Regions from separate parts of the Hyphomicrobium sp. 01T421 genome, predicted to be linked through region 2. Evidence: riboswitches for the same ligand, from Rfam matches in the RefSeq annotation. Region 2 holds a riboswitch; the other holds the start of a gene.

Region 1 (8,565 bases), on a different contig from region 2:
TTGCCGGCTACGACAACTGGATCTCACCAGGAGTTCGCGTCGGTGTTGCCGGCGGCTACGCGAATACCCGGATCAACGGCGACGGAGATACTTCGCAAAACCATACGGAAATCGACAGCTACTTGATCCAAGCCTACGGTGCGGTCAAGGGAGCCGGATGGTACGCGTCGGCGCGCACGGGCTTCACTTGGAATGATTACGACACGACCCGCGTTCTGACCATTCCCTTCACCGATAAGGCGGAGGGCAGCCATGACGGCGGTCAGTTCAACGCCTCGGTCGAAATTGGTGCTCCCATGCGTTTCGCCAGCACGATCCTTACGCCCGTCGCATCGCTAACGTATTCGCGGCTTCACCAGAATGGCTATACGGAGAGCAGCGATGGCGGCATGGCGCTCGACGTTGCCAGCCAGGATAACGACTCGCTGGTGTCCGGCCTCGGTCTGAAGGCGCTCGTTCCAATTGCGAACGATACTGTCATCCAAGGCCGCGCTTTGTGGCTGCATGAATTTGCCGATGACGCACAGAACTTCACGGCTAGCTTTGCAGCGGGCGGCGGTACCTTCGCGGCAGGCGGACCGGCGGTTGGACGGGACACCGCAGCACTCGGCGTCGGTATGCTCGCTCAGATCAGCGCGGAATCGACGTTCGAACTGAACTACGACGCCAACGTTCGCGAGGATTACCTGGCGCACATCGGTTCAGCGCGCGTCGACGTCCACTTCTAAATCCTGGCCTCATTAGAGGCTCGGTCAATAAGGCTGGGGATCGCGTTTACTCGCGGTCCCCTTTTTTGTTCTCCGCACACGCGTCTCGCAGCATCTCGTCCGAGTGGCGCCCAACGGCTCAAAATTCATTTCCGATTTCGCCAGGAAACGGAGGCGTCAACTTGTCGGGTGGTAGGGTCGAAGACGGCGACGGAGAGCGGTTCAGAAAGCCAATCAACTTGCAGGAGCTTCCAATTCGGCTACCGCGACATCGCCGTCGGTGACGTAGTGGTTCACGTGCTTCGTGATCAGCTCGTCGCCGGTTTTATAGTTGGTCACTTTTCCGATGACGCCGCGCTTGCTCAATTCATCGACGATGAAGTTCCGTTCGGCGTTGGTGTCGGAGTCGGTCGCGTGCGTCATCTGAAACGTCATGCGCGTCAGAGATAAGCCGGTATCCTTGGTGCCGGCTCCCACCCAGAGCGCATGCTCATCGTCCGCCGGGCGCTCGTCGTTCAGCCAGAAGGCGGCTGAGTTCCAGTCCGTCTCGGCATCCGTGAGGTTTTGGGCCCAGAAGCGTACGTGGTGCCTCTTCCGCGGGCTGTTATCGATCGCTTTTTGAAATCCGATGTCCTGGCCGCGTCCAAAAAGATAGAGCGTGCTGAATGGCGCGGTCGGGTATGGCGTGTTGAGGACGAAAGCGCGAGCCATTCGCCACGAGCTGGCGATATCCAGCCGATCCGCTTCCACCCAACCCGCTGCCGCGAACGCTGCACGGAGCTGAGCCGCGGTGCCGGCCAATGCCAAGTTCACGGGGTCGCCTGGCAGTCCATCTCCCGTGATCGTAAAGCTCGGGACGTGTTGACGTTGAAGAATTTTCAGACCCATCCGGACGGCGCGGGGGAGAATGAGATATGCGCCGATGACGTACGTGGCGCTCACGGCGAGGATCCACGGCAGTCTGCGGTCGACCAATTCGAAGACATCCACAATCAGCCAGACGCTCAAGACGCCGAGGCCGAAAATAGCTATCCGCTGCAATGTGCGAATTGCTGATCGCATATTCTTTCCCGCCTCTGCCGCTGCCAGCCGCGCCTTGCGATCATTAATTCGATGCGCGGATGCGGGATGCAATCAAATTTGACTGTTCGAACGAAGAGTGCGGTGGGGCTCCGCTTTCTGCCGCGTGTGGCAGTTTTTCGGCATTGACTCGTTATCGTCGATTGTGTGCTTATGGCGATGTGACGGTTCCATCGGGGTGAAGTGACCCAGGTGGTGAAAATGGGAACGCGGTGCGACACCTTTGGTGTCAATGCCGAGACTGCCCCCGCAACTGTAAGCGGCGAGTCCGCTCCGAATGTACCACTGACGGTCTCCTTTGAGATCCTCGGGAAGGTCGGAGAAGACGCCTGAGCCGTGAGTCAGGAGACCTGCCGCCACAAGCTGCCCATCTTCCGCGCGTGGGGCGCGGCAGGACGGAATCCCGTAGCGGCGGCTGATGTGTTAACCGGTGGTGAGCCACATCAGATTATGCAGGTTGTTGCGCTGAGCGGATGAGATCCTGCGCGCGAACGTTGTTTGAACGCGGCCTTCGGGTTCGTGAGCGATGACGTGTGCGCGTTCCACTTGGCCTTCGCGGTATACCTGATCGGCGGATCCACCCTCATCGTCTCACGACGGGGGTCATCATGCTACGAGCCTTCATGCGCCGCACGTCAGGTGCGGTACTTCTCTGCACGTTCTCTGCAATTTCTTCGCTCGAGGCTGACGCTCAGGTGTCGGCGTCGCCGAATACCGAGCTTCCGGAGGTCACCGTGACATCCGGTACGGATGCCATGCCGAAGAAGAAGGCGCCGGCGGCTGCTCAACAAAGTTCGACGCCTCAGAATTCCGGCGGAGGAGCGAGCGGTACGGCGCGCGGCGCCGATCATTCGGGCGTGGCTGTTTCGCCGACCGGCATTACCTCGCCCGTCGAGCAGATTGCAGGTTCCGTCACCGTCATCACATCCAAGGAAATTCAAGCGCAACAACGGCGCACGCTGCCGGACGTTCTGAAAAGCGTGCCGGGTCTCAATGTCGTGCAGACGGGCGGCCCTGGCGGCCGGACTTCCATTTTCATGCGCGGAACAAACTCCAATCACACAAAGGTATTGATCGACGGCATCGACGTCAGCGATCCGAGCAGCTCGAATCGAGCTTTTGATCTCGGCCAAATGCTGACGACGGATATCGAACGCGTTGAAGTGTTACGCGGACCGCAGAGCGGCCTTTACGGCGCGGACGCAGTGGGCGGTGTCATCGTCATTTATACGAAGAAGGGCGAGGGGCCGCCCAAGGCGACTGGAATGGTCGAAGGTGGCTCCTTTGGAACGTTCAACCAGGCGACGAGCATCAGCGGCGGGACGGACCGCTACAATTACTCATTCAATGTTTCGCATTTTCGTGCCGACGATACACCCGTAACGCCGTTCGATCTGCTGTTGCCGGGCGATGAGCGCCACAGCAACCGTTATGACAATTGGACGTATTCGACGAAGATCGGCGTCGATCTGACCAAGGAGGTCGCGGTGAATTTCGTCGGTCGCTATACGGATGCGACCTTGCATTTCACCGGCGATGATTCCGGCTTTCCAAGTCACCCCAGTTCGACCATGTCGCGGTCGGATTACGATCAGTTCTATACGCGCGGCGAAGTCGTGTGGAAGGCGCTGGGCGGGAACCTGACCAACTTCTTCGGCGTCAATTACACCAATGTTCAAACGTTCAATCTCGATCCCACATGGGGTAACAGCTCCTCGGAAGGGGACCGGGTAAAATACGATTGGCGCAGCGTTCTTCGTGTCGCGCCCGGTTATACGATCGTGACCGGCGCGGAGCATCAGAACGAGCAACTCGATACGGCGGCGCTTTTCGCTGAGGAATGGAACAACGCGGCATTCGTGGAGCTGCAGTCGGAGATCTTCCGCAACTTCTTCCTCGTCGCCAACGTGCGGTATGATGACAACGAGAATTTCGGAGGTCACACGACGTGGCGCGTCGCACCGGCGTACGTGATCGACGCCACGGGCACGAAGCTGAAGGCCAGTGTCGGGACGGCATTCAAGGCTCCGACGCTGAGCCAGAGATTTCAGGATTCCCCGCCATACTTCTACGGCAATCCCGCTCTCGCGCCAGAGGAAAGCCTCGGTATGGATGCCGGGTTCGAGCAAGCCATTTTCGGAGGGAAGGCGCAATTCGGTGCGACGTACTTCTATAACGACATCACAAACCTGATCGATTCAAACGCGACGTTTGATTCCTATGTGAATGTCGGCAAGGCGAAAACGTCCGGTGTCGAGGTGTTTGCATCGGCCGACATTACAGAGAGCATCCGTGTTCGGGCCGACTACACCTATACGGAAGCGACCAATGAAGACAAACACACCCAGCTTCTCCGCCGTCCGCGCAACAAGGCGAGTTTGTCGGCGGGTTGGACGCCCTATGACCCACTCTTGCTGACCGCGTCGCTGGTCTACCTCGGCGAGGCGGCCGACATTGATCGCTCGACCTTCGCCGATGTCACTCTGCCGGGCTTCACGCTCGTCAACGTGGCGGCCGACTATAAGCTCAAGGAAGGCGTTAGCCTCTTCGGGCGGATCGACAATCTCTTCGACAAACACTACGAGAATCCGAATGGCTTCGAAGGTACCGGGATTGGCGCTTATGCCGGTCTTCGATTCACGAACTGAAATTCCGGCGAGAGGGCGGTCAAACGCCCTCTCGCTTCAGACGGCCTCTGTGCTATTAATCCGACAATACAGGAGACATCGAATGACCTTGAAGACGCTCACCAACGACAACGCCGCGACCGGGCTTTGGATCGCGTTGATCGCCGCGCTCAGCATCGGCGGCAGCTTGGCTTTTGCGTGCGCTGCGCCGCTCGCGGCCGTCGCCGCGCTCAGCATCGGCGGCAGCTTGGCTTTTGCGTGCGCTGCGCCGCTCGCGGCCGTCGCCGCGCTCGCAGGAACGAAAATGAAGAGCGGTGAAGGCGTCGCGTTGGTCGTGGTGGCTTGGCTTGCGAATCAGGTCGTCGGTTATGGAATTCTCGCCTATCCGATGACCGCGGACTCGTTCGCTTGGGGCGCCGCAATCGGCGTTGCAAGCATTGTTGCGTTCTTGGGAACGCGCGTCGTCTCGATCGCTACGGGCTCATCGCCACTCGTTCTTGCCGGTGCGTTTCTCGCAGCTTTCGCTGCATACGAGGCGGCGCTCTACGGAGCCGGATTTGTTCTCGGATCTTCGGATGAGGCGTTCTCCACGGCGGTTGTGGAACGCGTCTTGATGATCAATCTCGTATCGTTCGCCGGTTTGCTTCTGCTGCATCGCGCGGCGGTCGCGATGTCGTTGATCCGGTCTGAAAATGCGGTGCCGGCAATAGCTTAAATCCTAGCCTTCTGCGCTGGCGGCGAGCTGCATGGCCTCCATATCCTGGAGCCATGTAGCTATGCCGTCGCGCATTGCCTTGTAAACCGCCGCTCCGATAGCTTCGCCGACGGCCGTATGCATCCCTGCAAACCGCGCGGAGCCGCCAAGGGGCGCCGCCACGACGATGCAGTCGGTGCCGGTTCCCGTAATTGCCACGCCTGATCGGCGCACTCCAGAGTCGAGAATAGCGGCCGTTCTTGCTTCAGCTGCAATCGTGATCGCTTCGATCAATGCCGCTTCGGACAGCGGCTTTGATATATGCACCATGGTGTTGATCGTTCCTACGATTGTCCGTGCTGTGGCGAACCGCTGACCTACTCTCTCGCCATTCGAAAGTCCGACGGTGGTGACGCACGTCGCGACATTGTCCTCAACCGCGACTTGCGACATGTGATGCCTGCTTACGTCGCGCGACGTGATGAGCGATACCGCTTCGTCCAGCTTGGCTTTTCCGATGCGGCTGACAATGATCTTCTCGGCGTCCTGATCGGCAGGTAAATCGGCATCGCGGATTTCGATCCAGGCCACTTGCCGAGCAATTTGAAATCCCGGCCTTGTGAGCGACCAACTCAGCATTTGCTGAGGCTCATGGAAACTTGCGAGCAGGAGCCGTTGTTTGTGCGAGAGGCCAAAAGGAAGGCTTGGAAGGTCCGCGGCGTAGATTCCGGCGACCCGTCCGGACGCTTCCTCTATTCGCCTCATCGACTATCGTACCTCGGGGTCTATGCGCGCCTGTGCGGATGCGAGGGTATCCACCGCAGGATCGCACTGTGCTTTGTGTTGGATTAGCCGTGGTTCCAGCCATTGCCAAGCGTCGAGATGTCTCCACGCCGTGCAGGGTCGTGATCGAACGCCGCTAGACGATCCAAACGCCGAGGCGCCGGCGGGCCATCAGCACTCCGACTGCGGCGGTAACGATCGCCTCGAACGCGTTGAACAGAGCTATCCCGAGAAGAAGCCCTTGGGACGCGAGAACGATCTTGGCGGCGGTGCCCGCGGCGATAATGCAGATGCGCGCGCGTGAGTATTCGCGCTCCATCCCGCACATCGGAGCGACGAGGCTGTGCAAGCCGCCGATTGCGGATACCAGAGGCCCGAGCGCAAGTACTGGAAGAAGGATCGCGTATTCCGCGAATTCAGGGCGGAATATCGACATGATCTCGGTACGAAAGATCAGCAAGACAACCGACAAGAACACGACGATCAAGCCAACGCCTCGAGAGATCTGTCGCGATAGCCTCACGATCTCGCGGGGATTTTGTTCGCTATATGCCAATGGAATGAGGGGCGCGCTGGTGATCGCAGCTCCATAGGGCAGCAGGTACAGAATCTGAATTGTCCTCTGGGCTGCGTAGTAGGCGCCCAGCTCGACACTCGATACCGAAGACATTATGCCGAGTACGAGAATGTCGATTTGCGTTCCCGCTTGGCTGATGAAATTGAGCGCAAAGAACGCAAGGCCGCTCGGTTTCGGATAATCCAACAGCGCGGCGGGATCGCCTTTCGGAGTTCGGTGCCAGGCACGCACCACAAACAGCGCCGATATTGCGATGGGGACGACGTACCCCGTCAGAAGCAGCCAGCCCAAGAGTGTCGCGGTGGGATGCACGCTACCGAAAGCCATGATTACCAGTCCCGCCGCCAAGATCAGCTTCCAGGCAATTTCCTTTACGAACACCGCTGGCAACGTATGTCCGCATCCCCGCTGAATTGCGAAGGTGAGCTCGTTCAATCCGCTCATGACAACGAGGCCGCCGAGGAGGCCAAGAATTTCAAAGTCCGAAGATCGAAGCGAGTGGTAGCCGTAGAGCATCCCCACAGCCGCGAAAAACAGCAGCCCTGCGCCCGCAATGATTAAGCTGCGTTTCAATAGCGGGCGAAACCCGTGATTTCCGCGTGCGACTACGAGGGGCAAGTCGCGAAGCAAAATAGACTCTTGCCCGATGGTTGCGACGCCGCCAAAAAGTGCTGCCGATGACATCAGCAAAATAAAATCGCTAAAGCCTTGCGTGGTCGTTGAGCGAGCCGCAAGCGCGATGATGATGTAGCCGAGCCCCGCGCCGCATATCCGCATGAACAGTGCGGTCGATTGCTCTATTCGCTCTCGAGAAACGTAGGTTGCGAGAAGCTTCCACTCTGCGAAAGACGAATATTTCGCGGTGCCCATGTGCCCTGCTGCGCCGTTGGGTTGAGAAGCCTATGGCCTACCGAATGAGGAACGTCGCCGTGACAATGACTTGATGCGCATCGATGAGAATGCGCATTGGTGGGATGAGCAACGGGACATTTGCGCGCTGCTCGTATCAGCCAGGCCTAGTTGATCGCAGTGACGCTTCGCTAACGATCCGCATGCGGTTCATTGTGGTCATGGTGATCGAATGTCCCAAAGACCTGCGTCAGCTATGCACGGTTACATTCGTTTTTCGGGGAGTTACGGTGATTGCCGGTGGGCAGCGCGTTTCGTAGTTATCTAAGCGAGTAGCTGCCATGGATGCCTACTCAAAGCCGCCACTTCGCGTGCTGCATGTTGTCCGCCAGTACCCCCCATCGGTCGGAGGTCTGGAGGAATATGTAAGGCAACTTGTCGAGAAGCAGTCCAGCTCCTCGCGCGTCACGGTCCTAACCCTGGACCGCTTGTTTGGCACGTCGCGCAAATTGAAAAAGGTGCAGCGGGTCAATCGTGCGATTGTCGTGCGCGTGCGATACGTCGGCTTCAGCCGCTTTTTCATTCCATTCCTATCTCCGAAATTATTGCGCAGATATGATTTGATTCATCTGCACTCTCTGGACCAATTCACCGATCTCATCAGCATCTATAGAAGGCTTGGCGTTCCGCCGCTGATTGTGACCTCCCACGGCCTCTTTTTTCACACGCACAAGTTCGACAAGGCCAAGGATTTCTACTTCAAGACAATTTCACGGGTGACGCTGTCGCAGGTGAAGAAGATTTTTGCAGTAAGCCGAAACGATCAGAGGAAGCTTGAAGAGATAGGCGTCAGGTCTGAGGTGTTGCCGAACCCCGTCGAGCCGTTTCCTTGGCTCTACGCTGGCGGTGATCACCTAATTTATTGGGGCCGGATTGCCGAAAACAAATCCGTCGATCGTCTTATTCCGTTTTTTGCGCACCTGATTGGAGCGGATAGCAGCAGAAAGCTTTTCATAGTCGGGCCAGGAACGGCCGCCGATATGGAGCGTTTGAACGTAGGTATTCGCGCCGCGAAATTGACGGACAACATTCATTGCCTTGGGTATCTCGATCGCGCCGAACTTCAGGCGTTGATCAAGGATTGCGGGTTCACGGTGTCCGCGTCGCAGTATGAAGGCTACGGATTGGTGCAGGTCGAGGGAATGTCGGCCGGGTTGCTGCCGGTCATGCAAAAGAATTCTGCTTTTG
Region 2 (8,565 bases):
AATTTTCCGGCGGCATCCGTGCCACCACTTTCATTGCAATAGCTTTGCGCCGAACTCTTCAGATACGCGTCCCCGAGTTCCTCCCGCTTCGACCAATCACCGCGATCGATGTGCTGCATGACGCCGGCGCCGTAACTGCCGCCCGCCGGGCCAAAAATGCGATCGAGCCCGACGCCCTCGCGACGCGCCACGCGCAACGGATTGTCGGCCTCGTCTTCAGTCAGTCCCGCAACGAGCGCCACGGCGCTATCGAAGAGGACAAGCTGCGCACCAAAAATATCGCGAAAAAGCCCGGAAATGCGCAGCGTAACGTCAACGCGCGGCCGGCCGAGTTCCGCCAGCGCCTCCGTCTCGATACCTGTGATCCGATACGAGCGAAGGTCCCACACCGGACGGACGCCGAGAAGCGCCAGCGCCGTCGCAAGCTCTTCGCCCCCAGTGCGCAGCGTCGCGCTACCCCAGAGGTCAAGCACGATGGCGCGCGGCCAATCGCCGTGATCGCCAGCGTACCGGTCGAGAATGGCCTTCGCGGCGCGCTTTCCGTTTGCCCACGCCGTCGGCGTCGGAACACTCCGCGGATCGACGCTATAAAGATTGCGCCCAGTCGGCAGCACGTCGGAGCGACCGCGGCTTGGCGCGCCTGCCGGACCCGGCTCGATGAATTTTCCATCGAGCGACCGGACGATGGCATCGAGTTCGGCGTCATCGAGAACATGCAGACCATCGCGGATCGCCAGCTCTTTCACATCGCAGAGAAACGCATCGATGCGCATCAAAGCGTCGTTGGGCGACATACCGGCTTCGAGCCCGCAGCGCTCCGCGATCCCAGCGCGAAAAGCAGCGTCGACAATCTGTCCGGACAATACCTTGCGCCGTCGCGGATCGAGACCATCCGCCGACGAAAACTCATCGACGAGCCGCTCGACGTCGTTCAAGGGACCTGACAACCCAGCTTCGATCATCGGCGGCGGCCGGTGTCCGAGCGTCACGGCAGCAAGCCTCCGCTTTGCCTGCGCCGCTTCTCCCGGATCATTGACGATGAACGGATAAATCATCGGCACTGGCCCGAGCAAAGCGCGCGGCCCGCAAGCCTCGCTTCCGGCGATGGCCTTGCCTGGCAACCATTCGAGTGTGCCGTGCGCGCCGAGATGGATCAGCGCGTCAAGTTTCGCGACGTGTCTCAGCCACAGATAAAACGCGACGTAGCTATGCCGCGGCGGCGTCGACGGATCGTGATACTGCGCCTTCCGGTCTTGAACTTGGCCGCGCTCCGGCTGCAATCCGATGAGGAAGTTGCCGAACTGCGCAACGCGAAACGAAAACGCATCCTCGACAGCAAAATCATCATCTTCCGGCTCACCCCATGCGGCCGTGACGCTGTCACGAAACACTTCGGAAAGCTGACCGAAGGCAGCGCAATAATCTTCGAGAGACCACCGCACCGGCGGCGCTTCGGAGCCGAGCAGCCGCGCAAGATCCCGCGAGTCTGCCGGACGAGCGAAAATCGAATAACCCTCTTCACTCAGGCGCGCCGCGATTTTGCACGCACTTTCGAGCCCGTCGAGCCCGACGGCATGAGCGATCTGATCTGGCCGCCCCGGATAGGTGGATAGCAGCAGCGCGACGCGGCGATTGCCGCGCGGCGACATTCTCAATGTCGCCCAAGCGGCGGCAAGATCTGCGACGTGCCGGATCCCCGCATCGTAGGGCGCGTGTCGAAGCAACGAAATTCCGAGGTCGCTGCCGAGATCGTCCTCCTCCTTGAACGAAACGACTCCCGCAAAAAGCCGGCCGTCGAGTTCGGGCAGAACGACGTGCATTGCGAGATCGGACGCACCCAGCCCGTGCTGCGATTTATCCCATGCGGCGCTCGACGCATTGGCGAGCGCAATCTGCAGAACCGGACAATTGGATCGGTCGAGCGGCGACCCATCGGCACCGTCACGCGCGGCAAACGCCGTCGCATTGACGATCACATTGGGCTGAAGCCTGCCGAGTTCTCCCTCCAGCCACGCCGCCGCTTCCGGAGCCTTCAGACTTGGCACGTACAAAGCCGTCGTCGCGAGTCCACGTTGATCCAGCGCATCGATGAGGCCATCGATCGGCGCAACGTCGCCCGCGAGCAAATGCGAACGATAGAAAATGACGGCCGCCGTCCCAGGGCCATCGGCCGCGAGTTCACCTTGAGGCGCCGCGCTTTCGCGATAGATGCCAAAGCCGGGAATAATCGACGCTTCTGGAATGCGCGCATCACAGCCCTTCGCCCGTGTGAGCAAGCCATTGAGCGCCGCACGCGTATTCTCGACACCCCCGGCGTCAAGAAGCGATTGCAGTCTCGTCAGATCCTCGGTCTCGATTGTCGACAACGCACCGAGCCGAATATCCGGCCGCCCGTCGCCCGGCACGATGGCCAAAGCAATTCCAAGCTCCCGGCACCGCTTACCGATCTGCTCGCCGCCATAACGCCAATAATCGAGCCCGCCGAGCAAGCGAACGAGAACGGCCTTCGTCCCTTTGAGCGTCGTGTCCGCAAAAATATCGACGGACATGGGATGGCGCAGCGCATTGAGGTTCGCGACGCGAAGGCTCGGCCGTTCGTCTCCGGCAACAGAACGAAACGCCGCGGCCGCCATTGCCAAATCGGAATCGGAAAATGAAAGAAAGACGATATCGGCGGGCGCAAGTCCGAGATCCTGAGGCACGGCGGCCTCATCGAGATCTCGGCTCTCGCGAACGACGATATGCATTAGGCAGCGCCTGTCAGAGTCCTGGTGATGCTCTCGCGGTCGAGACCTTTCTGACCGATGACAACGAGCTTGCCGAGCCGCGGCTCGCCGTCCCGCCACGCACGCTCATACCGCGTGTCGACGCGTTCGCCGACGCCTTGCAATAACAGCCGCATCGGCTTTCCATCGATTGCCGCAAAGCCCTTTATGCGCAGCACATCATGCGAACTGGCGATCGCCTTGGCACGTGACGCGAGATCGGCGGGCGACGCGAGCGCCGGCACCTCGACAATGAATGTCTCGAAATCGTCGTGGTCGTGATCGGGCTCGTTGTCGTGATGGGATGGACGAGCCGCGAGATCGTTCTCCGCCGCCGCCGAAAGCCCAAGCAACACGCTCGCCGGCACCCGCCCTTCGCGCGTTGCCACGATCTTGATGGCACGGGGCACGCCGTTCCTGATGGCTTCGGTAAGCTGCCCGATTTCTTCTTCCGACATCAGATCGGTTTTGTTCAGAACGACGAGATCGGCGCAGAGAAGCTGATCCTCGTAGACTTCTTCCAGCGGATTTTCATGATCGACGGAAGGATCGGCCGCGCGTTGCGCCGCGACCTTCACGGGATCGTCTGCAAACCGCCCCGCCTTGACCGCAGGCCCATCGACGACGGTCACGACGCCGTCGACAGTGACGCGGTTACGGATATCCGGCCACTCGAACGCCTTGACCAGCGGCTTCGGCAAAGCCAGGCCCGACGTCTCGACGATGATGTGCTCGGGCGGTGGATTTCGCGACAGCAAGGCCTCGAGCGTCGGCACGAAATCGTCTGCGACCGTGCAGCAGAGGCAGCCGTTCGTCAGCTCGACGATGTTTTCGTCCGGGCAATTCTCGACACCGCACGAACGGAGAATAGCGCCATCGACGCCGACATCGCCGAATTCGTTGACGATCAAGGCCAAGCGGCGACCCTCGGCATTTTCGATCGCGTGCCTGACGAGCGTCGTTTTGCCCGCGCCGAGAAAGCCCGTAACGATGGTGACAGGCACCTTGCGCGCGCTCATTGGCAAAACTCCGAGTCCGAGTTGATATTTTGAGACGCGCGAGCAGAGGGGTCCGCCGCGGCAGCTCCGGTCAGAGCTGTACCGTTGAACATCCACGCATGTTGGGATGGCGCGCAATGGCGTGCGCAGAGCATTCTGAAAGTCATGTTAACCTTTCTCGCCCCACCGGCGACGGTTCGATTCTTCTGTGACGGCAGGTCTCCTGGCTCGCGGGTCTCAGCGTCTGGCGACCTTCCCGGGCATAACCCAGTGGTCATATCGCCAGCGCTCACCGCTCACAGTTGCGGGGGCAGCTGCGGAGTAAATACCGCATTCCCATTGAACCCTCTTGCGAGGGACCGTCGTCCCCATCGATAAGTGAGCGACTATCCCTCGTCAATCGCCATCAGCGTGTCCTGGACCGCCCGAAAGTCGCTCATGCCAACGCCAACCCTGCCGCAGCTGACATTTGTTCTCGGAGGCGCACGCTCCGGCAAAAGCCTTTATGCCGAGCAGCTTTTGACGAGCCAGCCAGGGCCCTGGGCCTATATCGCCACCGCTGAGGCCTTCGGCGGCGAGATGGACGAGCYAATCAAGCTGCACCAAAGGCGTCGCAGCAGCGGCTGGGTTCAGCACGAAACCCCTCTCGACATCGCCGATACCTTGTCGAACCGGACGTCCGAACTGCCGTCACTTGTCGACTGCTTGACATTGTGGATATCGAATTTGATGCACGCGGAACGTTCGATCCCCGACGCGACCGACAAACTGATCGCGGCGCTCTCGAAACGGATCGCCCCCTGCGTCATCGTTTCGAATGAAGTCGGACTCGGCATCGTCCCGGACAACGCGCTCGCGCGAGCGTTTCGCGACGAGGCCGGCCGCCTCAATCAAAAAATCGCGGCCGCGGCGGACAGGGTTGTCTTTGTCGCCGCCGGCTTGCCACTGACCTTGAAAGGCTGAACCGTGACCACCGATCCGACGATAGACGAAGCCGAACGCCACAAGGCCAAGATGGCCAAGCGCAAAGCCGTGCAGGACGCCGAGGTCGCCGGCAAGTCGATCGAAAAAGGCGTTCTCCTCGTCCACACCGGCCCCGGCAAAGGCAAGTCCACCGCCGCGTTTGGACTTGCCCTGCGAGCGCTCGGCCACGGCTGGCGCGTCGGCGTCGTACAATTCATCAAAGGCGCATGGATGACCGGCGAACGCGACGCGCTTCGCATGTTCGGCGATCAGGTCTCCTGGCACACGATGGGCGAAGGCTTCACTTGGGAAACCCAGGACAAGGCACGCGACATCAAGGCGGCGGAGCGCGCGTGGGCGAAAGCCAAAGAGCTGATGGCGGACCCGACCATTCGCCTTCTCGTTCTCGACGAGCTCAACATCGCGCTTCGTTACGATTACCTTCCGCTCGATGACGTCATCGAAACCCTCCGCAACCGTCGCGCCGATCTCCACGTCGTCGTCACCGGCCGCAATGCCAAGCCGGAGTTGATCGCACTCGCCGACGGCGTAACCGAAATGGCCGCCGTAAAACACCATTTCGCAGCTGGCATCAAAGCGCAGGAAGGCATCGAGTTCTAATGCCAGCGCGAACCCTGATGTTTTCAGGCACCGGCTCCGACGTCGGCAAATCCCTGATGGTGGCGGGTCTTTGCCGCTTGCTCGCGAACCGCGGGATCCGCGTCGTTCCCTTCAAGCCGCAGAATATGTCGAACAATGCCGCCGTGACGGCCGACGGCGGCGAGATCGGCCGCGCACAGGCATTGCAAGCGCGTGCCGCACGCGTCGCCCCCTCGGTTCATATGAACCCGGTATTGCTGAAGCCCGAAAGCGAGACCGGCGCGCAAATCGTCGTGCAAGGCAAAATGATCGGCTCGGCGAAGGCGCGTGAATTCCAGGCGAAGAAGCCTGAGCTTCTGCCGGCGGTTCTGGAAAGCTTCGGCCGGCTGAAAGCGGAAGCCGATTTCGTCCTCGTCGAAGGTGCGGGCAGCGCGTCCGAGATCAATCTCCGCAAGAACGACATCGCGAACCTTGGCTTCGCGCGCGCGGCCGGCGTTCCCGTCGTTTTGATCGGCGACATCGATCGCGGCGGCGTCATCGCCAGCCTGGTTGGAACGCAGCGCGTCCTCGAGCCGGACGACGCAGCGATGATCAAGGGGTTCATCGTCAACAAGATGCGCGGAGATCCGACGCTCTTTGCCGACGGCATGGCAGCGATCGCGAAGATGACAGGATGGGCCGCGCTCGGCCTCGTTCCGTATTTCGACGCCGCGCGGAAGCTTCCCGCCGAAGACGCGCTCGCCCTGCGGGATCTTGCAAAAGCATCGAAATCAAAGGGACCGGTGAAGCTGCGCATCGCGGTGCCGGTGTTGCCACGCATTTCGAATTTCGACGACCTCGACCCCTTGCGGAGCGAACCGGGTGTTGCCGTCGATATGATCGACGCGGGCCGGCCTATTCCAGCAGATGCCGACGTCATTCTCATTCCGGGCTCGAAAGCCACGATCGATGATCTCGCCGCATTGCGCGCCGAAGGCTGGGACATCGACATCAAAGCCCACGTTCGCCGTGGCGGCCACGTGCTCGGCCTTTGCGGCGGCTATCAGATGCTGGGAAAGCGCCTTTCCGATCCAAACGGCATCGAGGGCACGCCAAGAACCGTAGAAGGCCTCGGACTTCTCGACATCGAGACGGAATTTGGAACGGAGAAAACGCTCGCAGCCGTCGAGGGAACGCTTCATCCGAACGGCGCTCCATTCCAGGGCTACGAAATGCACGTCGGCCGGACCGGCGGCCCGGACGCAGCTCGCCCCATGGTGACGTTCGCCGACGGCCGGAGCGACGGTGCCTCGTCACCGAATGGCCGCATCGCCGGATGCTACGTACACGGAATTTTTGCATCCGATGCCGCTCGCGCTGCCATCCTCGGCGCTTTCGGCGTCGAAGCGTCGGGCAACAGCTACGAAACGGAAATCGACGACATCCTTGACGGCTTCGCGGAGCACCTCGGCCGCCACGTCGCGATCGACGAGCTTCTCAGCCTCGCAAAATAGCGGCAAAGAGCAACAAAATCGCGATCATGATCGCCCATGCGATCATCGCGAGGCGAAGCGCAGCGTCAATGTCGTCCGCCCCGAGATCGCGGCGGCCGCTTCCCATATAGGCGTCCTCGACTCGCGCGTTGCCGTACGTCTTCGGCCCGTTGAGTTGGAAGTCGAGCGCTCCCGCCATCGCACTTTCTGCCCAGCCTGCGTTGGGTGATCGATGCTTGGAAGCGTCGCGAGACATCGCCTCGAGTGCCGCGGCAGGTGAAGCCTTCGGGATGAAGAGAGCAGCCCCCGCAAAAAGCAATCCCGTCAGACGCGACGCCGGCAGATTGACGAGATCGTCGAGCCGGGCAGCCGCCCACCCAAACGCGTCGTGCCGCGGCGTCCGATGACCGATCATGCTGTCCGCCGTGTTGATCGCCTTGTAGACGGCGAGACCCGGCAGTCCGAAAAAGGCAAACCAGAACACCGGCGCGACGACGCCGTCGGACGCATTCTCGGCGAGACTTTCAATCGCTGCGCGCGCAACGCCGTGTTCGTCGAGCGTCTCAGGATTGCGGCCGACGATACGCCCCACCGCAAGGCGGCCGCCTTTGAGGCCATCGTTCGCGAGCGCGCGCGCGACGGCGGCGACATGATCGTAAAGACTCCGGCTCGCGATGAGCGTCGAAGCCAGGACCGCGATCAGAATTTCACCGATCGCGCTATACGCCGACGCACGCTCGATGACCCAGGCGACCGAGCCGGCAGTCACGACGATGATGCTGATCGCCAAAACGCCCGCCAAACGGCGTGCCTCAGCGCTTTCGCTCTCCTGGTTGAGTCGCTGATCGAGTACGGAGATGAGCGAGCCGATCCACGATACGGGATGCCCGATGCGCTCATAAAGCCAATTCGGATACCCAAAGAGCGCTTCTAGCGCGAGCGCTCCGGCCACAATGAGCAGGGTCTGGGCCTCACTCACGGAAATTGCACGAGATGCTGGTGTAAGAGACGCGCATGGCGGCCGATCTCAAGATTGCTCCGGCAGAACGCCGTGAGTTGCAGCGATCGCCTCAGCCTGCTTCGCAGCGTCTCGGGCCGTCGCATAACGCAAAGCCTCCCCAAGCATGACAAGCACCGGTCCCTCCGGATGCGCCGCTTCGAGGGCCGTGGCAATAGCACCGATGGTCGAGATGAAAACACGCTCGTCGGGCCGCGTTGCATTCGCGACGGCAATGGCCGGCGTCTTGGGGTCAAGCCCATGCACGAGCGCAATCTCGGTGAGTTCCGCGAGCGTCCGCTTCGGCATGTATATGACGGTTGTCGCGGCGCTGTCGGCGACCGCACTCCAGTCGATGTCCTTCGGCAACTGTCCGCGACGGTCGTGCGCCGTAATGAATTGCAAACGGCGTGCATGATCGCGATTGGTCAGCGACACCTTGAGATTGGCCGCCGCGCCCTGCGCCGACGTCACGCCCGGCACGACGGTGATCGCAATGCCGGCCGTCTCGCATGCTTCGATCTCTTCGCCCGCGCGGCCGAAAATCAACGGATCGCCCGACTTGAGACGCACGACGTTCAGCCCCTCGCGCGCCAGCGACACCATTTGCTCGTTGATGTCAGGTTGCTTGCACGACTGCCGATAGCCGCGCTTGCCCACATCGATCAGGCGAGCGCCAGGACGGACCAGATCCAGGATGGGCTTGGCGACGAGATCGTCGAACAGCACCGCGTCGGCCGATTGCAGCGCATTGAGTGCCTTGATCGTCA

Evidence for each region. A riboswitch is a leader RNA that binds a small molecule or an ion and turns the genes downstream of it on or off. The one in region 2 is predicted to bind cobalamin.
Region 1: another riboswitch for cobalamin. It lies ahead of AC1DK3_RS20765 (TonB-dependent receptor plug domain-containing protein); the one in region 2 lies ahead of cobW (cobalamin biosynthesis protein CobW).

What each region holds. Positions count from the first base shown of each region.
Region 1 is NZ_JBFTQC010000005.1:133,237-141,801, reverse strand. It holds gene AC1DK3_RS20775 (autotransporter domain-containing protein) at 1-728, shown strand, start outside; gene AC1DK3_RS20770 (LssY C-terminal domain-containing protein) at 942-1,769, opposite strand; cobalamin riboswitch at 1,936-2,159, shown strand; gene AC1DK3_RS20765 (TonB-dependent receptor plug domain-containing protein) at 2,396-4,435, shown strand; gene AC1DK3_RS20760 (hypothetical protein) at 4,518-5,129, shown strand; gene AC1DK3_RS20755 (adenosylcobinamide amidohydrolase) at 5,133-5,873, opposite strand; gene AC1DK3_RS20750 (lipopolysaccharide biosynthesis protein) at 6,028-7,338, opposite strand; gene AC1DK3_RS20745 (glycosyltransferase family 4 protein) at 7,659-8,565, shown strand, end outside.
Region 2 is NZ_JBFTQC010000001.1:2,407,384-2,415,948, reverse strand. It holds gene cobN (cobaltochelatase subunit CobN) at 1-2,747, opposite strand, end outside; gene cobW (cobalamin biosynthesis protein CobW) at 2,747-3,784, opposite strand; cobalamin riboswitch at 3,960-4,142, opposite strand; gene cobU (bifunctional adenosylcobinamide kinase/adenosylcobinamide-phosphate guanylyltransferase) at 4,202-4,726, shown strand; gene cobO (cob(I)yrinic acid a,c-diamide adenosyltransferase) at 4,730-5,347, shown strand; gene AC1DK3_RS11130 (cobyric acid synthase) at 5,347-6,819, shown strand; gene cbiB (adenosylcobinamide-phosphate synthase CbiB) at 6,803-7,777, opposite strand; gene cobA (uroporphyrinogen-III C-methyltransferase) at 7,826-8,565, opposite strand, start outside.